2 regions of the Thiomonas sp. OC7 genome follow, and region 2 is predicted to be linked to the other one. Evidence: riboswitches for the same ligand, from Rfam matches in the RefSeq annotation. Region 2 holds a riboswitch; the other holds the start of a gene.
What was found. Region 2 has a riboswitch for S-adenosylhomocysteine ahead of ahcY (adenosylhomocysteinase). Riboswitches for the same ligand answer to the same signal wherever they lie in the genome.
Positions count from the first base shown of each region.

Region 1: another riboswitch for S-adenosylhomocysteine. It lies ahead of metH (methionine synthase); the one in region 2 lies ahead of ahcY (adenosylhomocysteinase).

Region 1 covers NZ_LR131953.1:1,487,654-1,491,058, forward strand. The annotation lists gene BIO17B3_RS07185 (class I SAM-dependent methyltransferase) at 1-480, shown strand, start outside; gene BIO17B3_RS07190 (hypothetical protein) at 508-672, shown strand; gene BIO17B3_RS07195 (Crp/Fnr family transcriptional regulator) at 674-1,273, opposite strand; S-adenosyl-L-homocysteine riboswitch at 1,344-1,423, shown strand; gene metH (methionine synthase) at 1,468-3,405, shown strand, end outside.
Region 2 covers NZ_LR131953.1:3,260,478-3,263,882, reverse strand. The annotation lists gene BIO17B3_RS15660 (MFS transporter) at 1-16, shown strand, start outside; gene metF (methylenetetrahydrofolate reductase [NAD(P)H]) at 13-864, opposite strand; gene ahcY (adenosylhomocysteinase) at 870-2,288, opposite strand; S-adenosyl-L-homocysteine riboswitch at 2,348-2,467, opposite strand; gene BIO17B3_RS15645 (LysE family translocator) at 2,594-3,223, opposite strand; gene corA (magnesium/cobalt transporter CorA) at 3,285-3,405, opposite strand, start outside.

The sequences.
Region 1 (3,405 bases), 1.8 Mb from region 2:
CTCGGCGCGGGCACGGGCGCCTTCACCCGCGCGCTCATCGAGCACGGTTTGCACTGCGCCAATCTGCTGGTCGTCGAGCGCGATGCCTCGTTGCACGGTCTGCTGCGGCAGCGATTTCCTGATCTGCAGCTGATCCAGGCCGATGCCTGCGCGCTGCGAACCGCGGCACAGGCTTCGGGCTACCTGCTGGGCGGCCCAGCGGACGCGGTGATCAGCGGGCTGGGCCTGCTTTCCATGCCGCGTGCCACGCAACGCTCCATTCTGAACGAGGCGTTTTCCGTACTCCGGCCCGGCGGTTGCTTTGTGCAGTTCACCTACGGTCATGCCAGCCCGGTTTCACGCGCCTTGCGCGAAGAACTCGGTCTGCAGGTGCGACGCGCCGGGCTGGCCTGGCGCAACGCGCCGCCGGCCTCGGTTTTCGTTTTTCAACGCGCTTTTACAGCCGCACACACCTTCAGCCCGCCGGACGCGACACAATAAATTCCCCGCGATTTCAGGACGCTTGCCGTGGCCGGATTTTTCGTCTCCGTCATCATCTATCCCTTTGCCGTTTATGGCCTGCGCCGGTTTTTCACCGAGCGCCTGGGGATGGAAAACAACATCGGATTTCTGGTGTTTCTGCTCGCCAGCGTGGTGAGCTGGCTGGCTGCGGAAGCCGTGGGGCGGCTTTGATTCAATCCGGCGCCGTCGGATCGGCCAACTGGCTAGCCGAAAAACCCGACTTCGGCCCCAGCATCTGCGCGCGAATAGCCGGGTGCATGGCGCTGACCAGGCGCGACATCGAAGTGAGCTTGTTCGAGGTGTCGCGCAGATGCTCGGCCAGACGGCTGGCGATGCCCAGAGCGAGACGCGCCGCCGTTGCGGGATGCTCGACCAGCAGCCGCTCCAGCGCTTCGCGGCTGAGTTCGGCCAGGGCCACATCGGAATAGGCCACGCAACTCGCGCTGCGCGGCGCATCGAGCAAGACGCCCATTTCCCCGAACATCTGCCCGGCCTTGGCGATGGAAACCACCAGACTGTCGCCTTGGTGCTGCGGCGCTTTCTCCACACTCACCTCGCCATACAGCAGCATCAGAATGGTGCCGTCGTGCGTGTCGTCATCCTGCTGAATGAAGCGCGTGCCCGCCTGCATCCAGCGCACCTGCATCTGGTTGGCGATGAGTACGGCATCTTCCGCAGTCAGCCGGTGGCCGGGCTGACGCAGCAGCAACTGCGCAATGCGCGGCGCCCAAGTGGCGTGGACGGACTGCTGGGAAGGTCGGCGATCGGGCATGGCGATGGATGGGTTTACGAATGCATGGTAGGCCCGGTGCACCTCATTCCTATTGATATTTACAATAGGTCACTCCAAGGAGCGTTGCAGCGCCTGCCGCGAAGTGTGCGGCAGGGGTCAGGCTTGGGGTCTCAACGGCGCTCATCCCTTCTTCCCCTGCGCGGTGACGAAGGCTGACAACTGATCGAGATCCCATGTCCCAAGACGCAACCGCCCCCGCCCTGCCCCCGCTGCAACTCTCCGGCCTCGAGCCGCTCATCGTCGGCCCCGGCTCGCTGTTCGTCAACATCGGCGAGCGCACCAATGTGACGGGTTCCAAAGCCTTCGCCCGCATGATCCTCGCCGGGGAGTACGACAAGGCGCTGGCCGTGGCACGGCAGCAGGTGGAAAACGGCGCGCAGATCATCGATGTCAATATGGACGAAGCCATGCTCGACAGCAAGGCGGCGATGGTGCGCTTTCTCAACCTCATGGCCTCCGAGCCCGACATCGCCCGTGTGCCGGTGATGATCGACAGTTCCAAGTGGAGCGTGATCGAGGCGGGGCTGCGCTGCGTGCAAGGCAAGGCGGTGGTGAACTCCATCTCCATGAAAGAGGGAGAGGTCGAGTTCATCCGCCAGGCGCGGCTGCTGCGCCGCTATGGCGCGGCCACCGTGGTCATGGCGTTCGATGAGCAGGGGCAGGCCGACACTTTCGAGCGCAAGACGCAGATCTGCGAGCGCGCCTATCGCCTGTTGGTCGATCAGGTGGGGTTTCCGGCGGAAGACATCATTTTCGATCCCAACATTTTCGCCATCGCCACCGGCATCGAGGAGCACAACAACTACGCGGTCGATTTCATCAACGCCACGCGCTGGATCAAGCAGAACCTGCCCGGTGCCAAGGTGTCGGGCGGCGTGTCCAACGTGAGTTTCAGCTTCCGCGGCAACGAGCCGGTGCGCGAGGCCATCCACACCGTGTTCCTGTATCACGCCATTGCCGCCGGGATGGACATGGGCATCGTCAACGCCGGGCAAATGGGCGTTTACGACGACCTCGACCCCGAGTTGCGCGAGCGCGTGGAAGACGTGGTGCTCAACCGCCGCCCCGACGCCACCGAGCGCCTGCTCGAAGTGGCCGAAGCGGTGAAGGGCGCGGCCAAAGACGATACAGCCCGACTGGCCTGGCGCGAGCTGCCGGTGCGCCAGCGTCTGAGCCACGCGCTGGTGCACGGCATTACCGACTTCATCGTCGAAGACACCGAAGAAGTCTGGCAGACCATCCGTGCCGAAGGCGGGCGGCCGCTGCACGTCATCGAAGGCCCGCTGATGGACGGCATGAACGTGGTCGGCGACTTGTTCGGCGCGGGCAAGATGTTCCTGCCCCAGGTCGTCAAGAGTGCGCGGGTGATGAAGCAAGCCGTGGCCCATCTGCTGCCCTACATCGAAGCCGAGAAGCTGGAAATGCAGGCCGCCGGTTGCGATGTGCGCGCCAAGGGCAAGATCGTCATCGCCACGGTGAAGGGCGACGTGCACGACATCGGCAAGAACATCGTCACCGTGGTGCTCCAGTGCAACAACTTCGAAGTGGTGAACATGGGCGTGATGGTGCCCGCCAAGGACATTCTGGCCAAGGCGCGTGAAGAAGGCGCCGACATCATCGGGCTGTCCGGCCTCATCACCCCGAGCCTCGAAGAAATGCAGCATGTGGCCGCCGAGATGCAACGCGACGACTACTTCCGCAGCCGCAAGATGCCACTGCTCATCGGCGGCGCCACCACCAGCCGGGTGCACACCGCGGTGAAAATTTCCCCGCATTACGAAGGGCCGGTGGTGTATGTGCCCGACGCCTCGCGCAGTGTAGGCGTGGCGCAGAGCCTGCTGTCCGATCAGGCAGCGGCCTATATCGCCGAGATCGAGGCCGACTACGAAAAGGTGCGGATTCTGCACGCCAACAAGCGCGTAACGCCCTTGGTGCCACTGGCCGCCGCCCGCGCCAACAAAAGCAAAATCGACTGGTCGGGCTACACGCCGCCGGTGCCCAAGTTCATCGGCCGACGCGTGTTCCGCAACTACGACCTGTCCGAGATCGCGGCCTGCATCGACTGGGCGCCCTTCTTCCAGACCTGGGATCTGGCAGGCAAGTTTCCCGAC
Region 2 (3,405 bases):
AACCTCAAACGCTTAACGTCCGAGATCGTCGAGCACGGCCAGCGTGGCTTCGGCCTGGTTCAGGGTGTAGAAATGCAGCCCTGGCGCGCCGCTGGCGATGAGTTCTTCGCACAGGCTGCTGACCACCTCGCGGCCGAAGGCGCGGATACTCTCGCGGTCGTCTCCGTAGCTCTGCAGGCGCAGTCTGATCCAGCGTGGAATCTCGGCGCCGCACACTTCAGAGAAGCGCAAAAGCTGGCTGGAATTGGTGATGGGCATGATGCCCGGCACCACGGGCACGTCGAGACCGAGGGCGCGCACGTCGTCGACAAAACGGCGATAGGCCGCAGCGCTGTAGAAGTACTGCGTGATGGCCGAGTTCGCCCCGGCGCGTACCTTGTCGGCGAAATGCTGCAGATCATCGAGCGGGCTTCTGGCCTGCGGATGCATCTCGGGATAGGCGGCCACTTCGATGTGAAACGCGCTGCCCATTTCGTCGCGGATGAACGCCACCAGATCGCTGGCATGGTGGAACTCGCCGCCGATGCCGTAGCCCGAAGGCAGGTCGCCACGCAACGCCACGAGACGTTTGACGCCCGCAGCCTGAAAGTCGCGCAGATGCCCGCGCACCGAATCACGGCTGGCACCGATGCACGACAGATGGGGCGCGGCATCCACGCCTTCGGCGAGGATGCCGCGCACCGTCTGCAGCGTGCCTTCCTGCGTGGAGCCGCCGGCGCCGAAGGTCACGGAACAGAACTCGGGCTGACGTGCGTACAGACGCTGCCGCACCGCCCGGAGTTTGTCCGCACCCTCGGGCGTCTTGGGCGGGAAGAACTCGAAGCTCAGATTGACCCGAGGAGAAACCGATTGTGCGGAAGCCATGCGCATCAGTACCGGTAGTGGGCCGGCTTGTACGGGCCGTCTTTGGGCACATTGATGTAGGCGGCCTGCTGGTCGCTCAGCGTGGTGAGCTGCACATTGAGGGTGCTGAGCTGCAGACGCGCGACATGCTCGTCGAGGTGCTTGGGCAGGGTGTAGACGCCCACAGGGTATTCGCCAGTCTTGGTGAACAGCTCGATCTGCGCCAGGGTCTGGTTGGCGAAGCTGGAGCTCATGACGTAGCTCGGATGGCCGGTGCCGCAGCCCAGATTCACCAGACGGCCCTTGGCCAGCAGGATAATGCGTTTCCCGTCCGGGAAGATGATGTGATCGACCTGCGGCTTGATCTCTTCCCACTGGTACTTCTCGATGCCCGCGACGTCGATCTCGTTGTCGAAGTGACCGATATTGCAGACGATGGCCTGGTTCTTCATGCGGGCCATGTGGTCGTGGGTGATGACGTGGTAGTTGCCGGTGGCGGTGACGAAAATGTCGGCCTTGTCGCAGGCATAGTCCATGTTCACCACGCGATAGCCTTCCATCGCGGCCTGCAGGGCGCAGATCGGGTCGATCTCGGTCACCCACACCTGGGCCGACAGCGCGCGCAGCGCCTGTGCCGAGCCTTTGCCCACGTCGCCGTAACCGGCGACCACGGCGATCTTGCCGGCGACCATCACATCGGTGGCGCGCTTGATGCCGTCCACCAGACTTTCGCGGCAGCCATAGAGGTTGTCGAACTTGCTCTTGGTCACGCTGTCATTGACGTTGATCGCAGGAAACTTCAGCTCGCCGCGCTGGTGCATCTGATAGAGGCGGTGCACGCCGGTCGTCGTTTCCTCGGTCACACCCTTGATCTGCGCCAGGCGGGTGGAATACCACTTGCCGTCCTTCGCCAGCTTGGCCTTGATGGCGGCGAACAGCACGCGCTCTTCTTCGCTGGTGGGGTGGTTGAGCGCGGCAGCGTCGGCCTCGGCGCGAGCGCCCAGATGCAGCAGCAGGGTGGCATCGCCGCCGTCGTCCAGAATCATGTTGGAGTAGCCGCCATCGGTCCACTCGAAAATGCGGTGGGTGTATTCCCAATAATCTTCGAGCGACTCGCCCTTCACCGCGAATACCGGCGTGCCGTTGGCGGCAATGGCCGCGGCGGCATGATCTTGGGTGGAAAAAATATTGCACGACGCCCAGCGCACCTGCGCCCCCAGCGCCTGCAGGGTTTCGATCAGCACGGCCGTCTGGATGGTCATGTGCAGACTGCCGGTGATGCGCGCGCCGCGCAGCGGCTGGCGGGCGGCGTATTCCTCGCGGATGGCCATGAGCGCGGGCATCTCGCTCTCGGCAATGGCAATCTCGCGGCGGCCCCAGTCGGCTAGGCCGATGTCGGCAATTACATAATCAGGGGAAATTTTCATATCGACCACAGCGTTCATACAAACTCCGAACAAAGTGGCCGGGAACGGATGCGCACCGCATCCCGCGCCCGGCACGGGTTGGGTGAGCGCCGTTGAAGGAAAGCCGCCAGCAAGGTGTAGCGGCCTGCGATCAAAGACCCGAGCCTGGCGACAGCGGCGAACAACTCGCCCCGTGCGTTGCAACGCTCCTCGGGAAGCCACACATTCTATCGGTTTGCCGCAGGTTTGCCACGCGCACCGCAGGCCGTGAAATGACTGCTCCCACCCGCGCACCGCCTGATTCTGGAGTGGATTACTGCGGCGCCGCGTTGACTTGTCCCGCTCTACACCCGCGACGCCAACGCCAGACGCAGGCCCAAGCCGACGAACACCACGCCCGTCAGCCGCCGCACCCAAAGCGCCAGGCGCTGCATGCGCCCCAGATGGCGCGCCCGCGCCGCCACCCAGGCCACGCCCAGATTGAATAGCGTGCCATTGACGGTGAACACCACGCCGAGCAACAGAAACGCCCAGCCCTGTCCGCGCGTCGAGGTGCCAACGAACTGCGGCAAAAAGGCCAGAAAAAACAGCACGATCTTCGGGTTGAGCACATTGGTCAGCACGCCTTGCCAGAACACCGCCCGCAAGGGTGCGGCAGCCATCGGCGCTGTAACCGCTGGCGCCTGCGTCCTTGCACGCAGCAGACCCACCCCCAGCCACACCAGGTAGGCCGCTCCCATCCACTTGACCACGTTGAACGCCAGATCCGACGCGGCAATCAGCGCCGACAGCCCCACTGCGGCCGCGGTGACATGCACCAGACAACCCGCCCCAACCCCCAGCGCCGCCATCGCCCCGGCCCTCACCCCCTGCCCAGCACTACGCGACACGATGAACAACATATCCGCGCCGGGGGTCATATTGAGCAGCAGGCCCGAGAGCAGGAACAAGGCGAAGTGGTGGATGTCGGGCATGGGCGGCAAGCTCTAGTGGCAAAAGAGCAATAGTTTGGGTTTGGGGTGGGGCGAACCCTGGCTACAACCAGCGAGAGCGCTTGAGCCAGTAGTACAGCCCGCCGCACAAACCCAGTGTGAAGACGAGCAATGCCGGATACGACCAGCGCCAGTCCAACTCGGGCATGTGCCGGAAGTTCATG